Linked DNA regions of Labrenzia sp. PHM005. The main gene of each other region encodes a partner of the protein of the gene in region 2 in a complex. Links are inferred from orthologs where the notes say so. Each region holds a gene or a part of one and is shown on either strand. Other genes may lie near its edges.

The links. The genes of interacting proteins can lie anywhere in the genome.
Region 1: the proteins of FJ695_RS17765 (region 2) and smc are in contact, whole or in part, in a crystal structure (PDB 3ZGX), measured with the Bacillus subtilis proteins. The link is inferred for Labrenzia sp. PHM005 from one-to-one orthologs.

What each region holds. Positions count from the first base shown.
Region 1 is NZ_CP041191.1:5,803,224-5,808,066, forward strand. What follows is about bases 876-4,843. They hold smc (chromosome segregation protein SMC), read right to left. Parts: upstream 4,535-4,843; coding sequence 1,076-4,534; downstream 876-1,075. Other genes in these bases: FJ695_RS26245 (DsbA family protein), read right to left, coding at 4,622-4,843. Outside these bases: FJ695_RS26230 (F0F1 ATP synthase subunit A), read right to left, coding at 1-414; FJ695_RS26235 (AtpZ/AtpI family protein), read right to left, coding at 479-868. UniProt on the Bacillus subtilis protein: Required for chromosome condensation and partitioning.
Region 2 is NZ_CP041191.1:3,923,459-3,927,131, reverse strand. What follows is about bases 704-3,673. They hold FJ695_RS17765 (ScpA family protein), read right to left. Parts: upstream 2,624-3,673; coding sequence 1,784-2,623; downstream 704-1,783. Other genes in these bases: nagZ (beta-N-acetylhexosaminidase), read right to left, coding at 2,635-3,654; scpB (SMC-Scp complex subunit ScpB), read right to left, coding at 1,084-1,791; FJ695_RS17775 (ABC transporter ATP-binding protein), read right to left, coding at 704-1,084. In the rest of the region: more of FJ695_RS17775, read right to left, coding at 1-703. UniProt on the Bacillus subtilis protein: Participates in chromosomal partition during cell division. May act via the formation of a condensin-like complex containing Smc and ScpB that pull DNA away from mid-cell into both cell halves.

The DNA.
Region 1 (4,843 bases), 1.9 Mb from region 2 along the record:
CATGCCGTGCTTCATCAAGCCGTAGATCGTGACCGTTCCGATCACAAGCATGGCGAGACAGAACGTCACGATGATGTGGCTGGTCACCGTAAAGAAGTACGGGAACATGCCGAGAAGGTTAGCGACCAGAACGAACATGAACAGCGAGAATACCATCGGGAAAAACTTCATCCCTTCGGTTCCCGCCGAACTTCGTAACATTCCGGCGACAAACTCATAAGCCATTTCGGAGATCGACTGCATCCGGCTCGGCACCAAGCCGCGGCCGCTGGTCGTGAAGATCAGGAAGGCAGATGCTGCTGCTACGGTCAAAACCATAAACAGCGAAGAGTTGGTGAATGAGAAATCCATACCGCCGACTTCAATCGGGAACAGGGTCTGGATTTGGAACTGATGGATCGGATCGTTCGCCACCGGTCAGCCTTCTTCGCTCAAAACATTTCAAGGGCGCGCTTTAAGGAACTAAAGCGCAAATCTCTCAGTTTGATCCGCCGTCGCCAGCATCATCGCGTTTGACCCGTTGTTCCGGCTCGGCAATACGCCCAGCAGCCCTCATAACGTTCAATACGCCCGCCGCGAAACCAATGAGCAGGAAAACAATCAACCCGAAGGGTGTCGTCCCCAGCCACTGATCAACGAACCAGCCCAAACCGCCACCAACCACAATCCCGGAAATGAACTCAGAAGAGAGTTTCATTGCCTGACCATAGCCGGAGGAATCGCTTTTTTTGACCCTTTGCTCCGCTTCATCAGCTTTGCGCTGGCCATCCAGCATCCGGTTCAGACGGTCCCGCCGTTCCGACAGATCCGCCTCGGAGGCTGCCTTATCCAGGTCATCAGAATTGCCGTTTTGCGAAGAGCCACTCATGTTGTTCCCCGCCCCCGTCAAGCCGTGAGACCCAGCCTCAGGACGCCCCCTTAAGCCGCGCGCACCATAGTCGGGGGCCCTTGACCTGTCAAGAACACTGACATTTCATTTAAATTATTGATTTTTATAAATAAATTAGCCTTTTGAGCATTTTCCATGACCTAAGTCTTACGGGAAACTTACGAAGGAGCAGAAATCGACCACAGTTTAGGCACTTTCACGGAATCGTTCCGCGGTCTCCAAATCCACCGAAACGAGCTGAGAAACACCGCGTTCGGCCATGGTCACGCCAAACAGCCGGTTCATGCGCGCCATGGTGATTGGATTGTGTGTGATCACCACAAAACGGGTGTCGGTATTCCGGCACATTTCATCCAGAAGATCGCAGTAGCGCTCCACATTGGCGTCATCCAATGGCGCATCAACCTCATCTAGCACGCAGATCGGCGCCGGATTGGTCAAAAAGACCGCAAATATCAACGACATAGCCGTCAGCGCCTGTTCACCGCCAGAGAGCAGCGTCATTGTCTGCGGCTTTTTGCCGGGCGGGCGAGCGATGATTTCCAAGCCTGCGTCCAGCGGATCATCCGAATCGACCAGCTGCAATTCTGCCGTTCCGCCGCCGAACAGATGCGTGAACAGACGCTGGAAGTGACCGTTGACCACTTCGAAGGAAGCGAGCAGGCGTTCACGTGCTTCCCGGTTCAGGTTCGAGATGCCGGTGCGCAAGCGGCGAATTGCCTCTATCAGATCGTCACGTTCCGATGTCAGCGTGGTTTTCTGCTCGTCTACCTCGCGCAGTTCTTCTTCTGCGCGCAAGTTCACACCGCCAAGGCGTTCGCGTTCGGCCTTGAGACGATCGAGCTTTTTCTCCATGGCATCTGGATCCGGCAGCGGCGCCCCTTCTTTCAGTCCGGCGATTTCCGGCAGGGCCGCGACGGAGACTTCAAGATCTTCGTCAATCCGCCGCTCCAGCGTCTGTTTGCGTTCACGCGCAGCCTCTAGCCGTTCTTCGGCGCGGATTTTTTGCTCGCGTGCGCCCGCCAGGCCTTCCATAGCCAATTTGGCTGCCCGGTCGACGTCGGACAGATCCCGCTCGGCCTGGCTTAGCTGATCGTCCTTTTCCTTCTTGGCTTCTTCAGCCTTGGCGATGGCGGAAAAAAGCTCCCGGCGCTTGATCTCAATGTCTTCCGGTGCCTCGATCAGCTCGGCCCGCTCTTCTTCCGCTTCTTCCCGGCGTTCGCTCAGGACCGCGATCTGCTGGGCAGCATTGGCCGCGCGGGTTTTCCAGCTGTCATATTCACGGGCAATGGATTCGAGGCGCCGGTCGCGCATCTGCTGCTCGCGGGAAAGCCCTTCCGACACAGCCCGGGCTTCGGCGAGCGCGGCACGGGCCGTCGCGACCTCGCCCTGCAGTTCAGCAATCTGGCCCTGATAGCTGGTGGCATCGGGCGCAGCCTCCAGCTGCTCCTGCGCCTCTTCCATATATTCGCGGGCTTCTGCCGCTTCTTCCGATAAGCGCTGCGCTTTGTCTTCGGCGGCCGCTTTTTGCGAAGCGAGCTGAGCAACAGCGCGTTCTGCAGAGGCTAACGCTTCGCGCGTGGCAGTTACCTGACGCTGGCCGTCACGAACTTTGCCCCGGGCAGACTGCTCCAGCTCCACCGATTGCTGAACGCGGGCAGCAGCTTCTTCTAAAGCCAGTTGCTGCACTTCTACCGATTGCCGCGCAGTTTCGATTTCATCGTCGAGTTCCGCCAGGCGGTTTTTCTGGGCCAGTCTTTGGGCTGCCGGCGTTGGCGCATTGGCCGCCACCACAAAACCATCCCAGCGCCATAGGTCCCCTTCCCGGCTCACCAGTCGTTGGCCGGGCTTCAAGTTTGAACGGAGGCGTGGACCATCGCCCTGAGACACCAAACCAATCTGTGACAAGCGCCGATGCAGTTCTTCTGGCGCACTCACCACCTCAAGAAGAGGTCTTGCACCGATAGGAAGAGCGGAATCGGTATCCCCGGACAAGGCACTGCCCCATTTGACCGCGGCCGCATCATCGAGCGATGCATCCAGGTCTTCGCCCAGCGCCGCGCCCAATGCGGTTTCATATCCCGTTTCAACAGAGATCTGCTCAACGACCGGCGTGTGATCCGCTTCGCTATGAACATTGAGCACCTGCTCCAAAGTTCTGGCTTCGGTTTGCAGGCCCTGAAGCAGCGCGCGAGCGTCACTTAAAGGTGCTCGGGCCGCCTGTTCCTTGTCACGGGCCGCAGCAGTCGCAGCTTCGGCTTCTTCCACCGCGGCTTCCGCCTCGGCCAAGGCCTCGCTCGCGACCTCCAGCTCCTCACGGTGTTCCGCAACGCCGTCCTGTGCATTCATACGCGCTGTCAGATCGGCCAGCGCTTGCTGAGCCTCTTGCGCCTGGGAAACGAGCCGGTCTGCGCGCTGACGGCTTTCGGCAACCGCCCGCTCCAACTGACGGCGTTCAGCGGAGGCCCGCGCTTCGGCTGCCGTCAACTCCGACAACATGCCTTCCTTGCCCCGCACCACGTCTTCGGCCTCAGTGACCTTTTCCCGAGCCGTTTCGGTGCGGTCCTGCACCATCTCGTTTTCTTCCAGAAGCTCCGCGCGCTCTTCTGAAAGCCGCTCCAAAACCTCGTCGTTTTCCGAGACCATGGATTGCTCGCGGCGGATATCTTCGGCGAGCTGCACCAAACGGCGCTCCAGGTCCTGGAGGCGCTCCTTGATGCGCCGTTCCTCGGCATCAAGATCGTTTCGTGCGATCACCAGCCGCTGCAAGGCTGCGCCAGCCTTGGCCGCATCCTCGCGGAGCTCTGGCAATTTATGCGCGGCAATTGCCTGAATGCGGGCGCTTTCCGCTTGCAGACCTGTCGCCTCGTTCACTTGCTTTTGGGCATCGGAAAACTGGCTATCCGCAGCCGCCAGGGCATCGCGCGCTTCCGTCCAGCGGATATAAAGGATGGAGGCTTCCGCACCGCGGATTTCGGACGAAAGGTTCCGGTAGCGCGAAGCTTGCCGGGATTGGCGTTTCAAATTGTCGAGCTGGCTGTCGATCTGCACCAGGACATCTTCCAACCGCTCAAGGTTCTGTTCAGCGGCCCGCAAACGGATTTCCGCTTCATGACGGCGCGAGTGCAGACCTGAAATACCGGCGGCTTCTTCCAGGATTTTCCGGCGTGACGTCGGCTTGGCCGCAATCAGCTCACCAATTTGACCTTGGCGCACCATGGCCGGTGAGCGAGCGCCCGTGGAGGCATCGGCGAACAACAGCTGGACATCGCGAGCGCGCACATCCTTGGCATTGATCTTGTAATTCGACCCCTGCTCGCGCTCGATCCGGCGACTGACTTCAAGAAGATCGGCATCATTGAAGGCAGATGGCGCAGTCCGGTCGTTGTTCTCCAGAAACAGCGTCACTTCCGCCGTGTTGCGGGCCGGGCGGTTCAGACTGCCGGAGAAAATCACGTCATCCATGCCGGAGGCACGCATGTTCTTATAAGAGTTCTCGCCCATGACCCAGCGCAAGGCTTCGACGAGATTGGATTTGCCACAGCCGTTGGGACCCACAACCCCGGTCAGGCCGTTGCCGATGATGAACTCCATCGGCTCGACAAAGGATTTGAACCCGGCAATGCGGAGCTTTGAAAACTTCATCGGCGCCCGCACCTCTCCGGTCCGGACGCCGATAGATAAGTCATTTGTTCAAGGCGCAGGCAGGCTGCCTGCAGCTGAGCTGCAGGATCAGAGGTTTTCCTCGATGATCTTGCCCATTTCGTCAATCGACAGCGCCCCCGAATGCTTTTCGCCGTTGATGAAGAAGGTCGGCGTTGAGTTCACCCCAAACTCATTTGCCCCGCGCTCTCTCACCGCGTTAACTGCGTCAAGCAATCCCTGGTTTGTCAAGCACTCCTCAAAGGACTCCTGTGTAAATCCGATCTGCTTGGAAAAGTCGAGCAGGGATTG
Region 2 (3,673 bases):
GATCTGTCGTCACAGCGACGTCCATACCGGTTGTCCATTCGCTGCCGGCGCGCACCCGCGCCTGCAACGGACGCTCCAGTCCGTCGACGATAATCGTCAGCAAATCTACTTCCCCGACGAATCGTTTCGACCGGATGCGGCCCTTTACGCCGCACAGACCAGACTTGCTCAAAACAATGCCCTGCGGCCGGATGCAAACATCTGCGGCCCCTTCAGGCATGCCATTTGACGGCAAAATACCAAGGGCGGTTTCAACACCGCTGGACGTCACCTTGCCTTCGATCTGATTGAGTTCGGAAAAGAACCGGGCCGCAAACAGATCTGCTGGCCGATTATAAAGATCAGCAGCTGTTCCATGTTGAACCAGCTCGCCCCGGCGCATCAGAGCAATTCTATCGCCCATGCGCATCGCCTCTTCCGGATCATGGGTGACTATGATGCAGGTCGCCCGGGTTTCCCGGATCACCGCCAAGGTTTCCTCGCGCACACTGTCGCGCAGCCGCTTGTCGAGCCCGGAGAACGGTTCGTCCATCAATAGTATGCCGGGCCGCGGCACCAATGCCCTTGCGAGCGCAACCCGTTGCTGTTCACCACCCGAAAGGGCATGCGGATAATCCCCAGCGTAATCAGCCAAACCTACACGGCCCAAGGCTGTCATCGCAGCCGCTTTGCTTTCCGTTGCGCCGAGTTTTTTCAATCCGAACATGACATTGTCGAGGATCGTCATATGCGGAAACAGCGCATAATCCTGAAACATCAGGCCAACGCCGCGCTTTTCCGGCGGAACGAACGTATCTGGCCCGGCGACAGGCATGCCATTGATGAGGACGGTGCCTGCGCTTTGGCGTTCAACCCCGGCCGCAATGCGCATCAACGTTGTCTTGCCACAGCCCGAATGTCCCAGCAGACACAGGATTTCCCCTGGTGCAACCGACAGGCTCAGGTTTTTGACAGACGGAACCCCATCATAATCATGGGAAACATTTTCATAAACGAGCCCGGCCGCAATGGTCGCGCTCGCCGTTCCCGGTGCACCCCAGCTCAATCCATGGCCGTTGCCGTTGAGAGTGAAATTCTTGGACATCAGGTTTGCGCGGTCTCGTCCGTCTCATCATCAAACAGCGTGCCGTCTTCCAAAGGATCTTCATCCTCGGCAAGCGCCGTATCATCATTGGGTGTCGGCACCATAAAGGATGCCGGAATGGCGCTGTCGAGCAGCCCTGCCCCTTTTAGCTCCTCAAGGCCCGGCAAGTCTTTGACATTTTCCAATCCGAAGTGAATTAGAAAATGTTCCGTCGTACCATAGGTGACCGGCCGCCCCGGTGTCCGCCGGCGTCCGCGCATGCGGATCCAGGTGGTTTCCAGCAGAACATCCAGCGTGCCCTTTGAGGTGGAAACCCCGCGGATCTCTTCGATCTCCGCCCGTGTAACCGGCTGGTGATAGGCGATGATCGCGAGTGTCTCAAGAGCCGCGCGCGACAGTTTGCGCTGCTCTTCCACATTGCGGTGCATGAGGAAACTTAAGTCTTCGGCTGTCCGGAAACACCATTTCCCGGCTACCCTGATGACATTGACTCCGCGGGGGGCATATAGGGTCTGCAGCTCTTCTAAAAGCCCGACCACATCAGTGCCTTCGGGCAAGCGCAAGGTCAGCTCTTCCAGAGACAGCGGCTCGGAGGAAGCAAATAACAAGGCTTCGACCATCCGGAGGCCAGACAGGTCATCCACACTTTTGGGAGCTTCGGTGCCTTCTGGGCCATCTTCCAGATCCAGCTGGTCCGGTTCAGACATCTTCTTCCGGCTCCTGTTCTATGGCGCGGATATAGACCGGAGAAAACGGTTCGCCCTGACGGATTTCGACTTGTCCTTCACGCACCATTTCCAGGCTGGCGGAGAAACTGCTGGCAACAATCGTCGCCCAATCTTTATTGTCGTAAAGATAATCGCGCAGATAGGCGTTCAAGGGCGCCCATTCGCTCACCCGGCCAACAAGTTTCGTCAGCAATTCACGCGCTTCCTGCAGCGACCAAACTGTCCGCCTTAACACGCGGACAGACGTGACCGATTGGCGCTGACGCTGGGTCGCATAGGCCGACAAAAGATCATAGATCGACGCGTCCCAAATGCTTTTATGTTCAACGGACATGGTTTCCGGCTCACCCCGGAAAAACACATCCCGTCCGGCCCGGCTGCGTGCCAGAAGTTTTTCTGAGACTTCGCGCATGGCTTCCAGACGTCGCAGGCGGAAGGCAAGTGCAGCAGCGAGTTCCTCCCCCGTTGGTTCGTCTTCATCTTTTTGTTCCGGCAGCAGTAGCCGTGATTTCAGATAGGCAAGCCAGGCGGCCATCACCAGATAGTCGGCAGCAAGCTCTAAACGCATGCGGCGCGCTTCCGCGACGAAATCCAGATACTGCTCAACAAGAGCCAGAATAGAAATTTTGGCGAGATCCACCTTCTGGGTCCGGGCCAGTCCAAGCAGGAGGTCGAGCGGACCTTCGAACCCGTCTACATCCACAACCAGTTGCGGATCGGAGGTTGCCCGTTCCTCTGCCGAATGCACAGCGCTCAGCAGATCATAGGACTGCTCCTGCACTGGGACCGGTTGTGTTTCCTGTTCCGCCATCAAACTTCCGGTTACACCCCTGCCCAGCCGGTTAAGGACTGGAACTCTTGCCAAGCTGCAACGTTATCAAAGTCCGGATCGATGGGTTTCAAACCAGCCATCGCCTGCTCACACCGTTCCAACGATCGTCCCGCCAGATCCGGTGCAGCATCAGCGACAACCCGCATCTCATCCATCTCACCATTGCAATGCAACACCACGTCACACCCGGCATCCCAGATCTTACGGGACCTGTCCCCAACGGTGCCGCCAAGGGCCTTCATCGAGATATCATCGCTCATCAAACACCCATCAAAGCCGATTTCCTTGCGGATGATTTCTTCAATCACTGTCCGGCTTTGAGTTCCCGGATTATCGGGATCAATGCTCTCATAAAGAAGGTGCGCAGTCATGCCCAAGGACACATCCCGCAGGGCCTTGAAAGGTTGAAAATCCACAGTTTCCAGCGTTTTTTTGTCGTCTAGGACCCGCGGCAGTTCCAAATGACTGTCGACCATGGCCCGGCCGTGTCCAGGAATATGCTTGATTACCGGCAAAACACCGCCTGCCAACGCGCCATTGACCATGTCGCGGCCGAGCAGCGCAACCGTTTCGGGGTCTTCCGACATCGCGCGATCCCCAATGGCATCAACGGTTTCCGTGAAACGGACATCCAAACACGGCAAACAATCCACCGTAATTCCAACCGCACTCAAATCAGCAGCAATCAGTTGCGCTCCGAGAAAGGCAGCCCGCTGTCCGGCTGCTGGATCTTGGTTATAAATATCGCCGAACAGTTTCGGCGCGGGATATTTGCGCCAATGCGGCGGCCGCAAACGTTGAACCCGGCCGCCTTCTTGATCGACCAGAACCGGCGCATCCTGCCGCCCAACGGCCTGACGAAAACTCTCCGTCAGGCCGGAAACCTGCTCGGGGGTTTCAATATTACGGGCAAACAGGATCAATCCCCAGGGATTGGTATCCTTGAAAAACGCCCGTTCGTCGTCCGTTAAGACGGATCCGGCGCAACCGGAAATGAATGCCTTGATCATGAACTTGGCTTATCGGCCT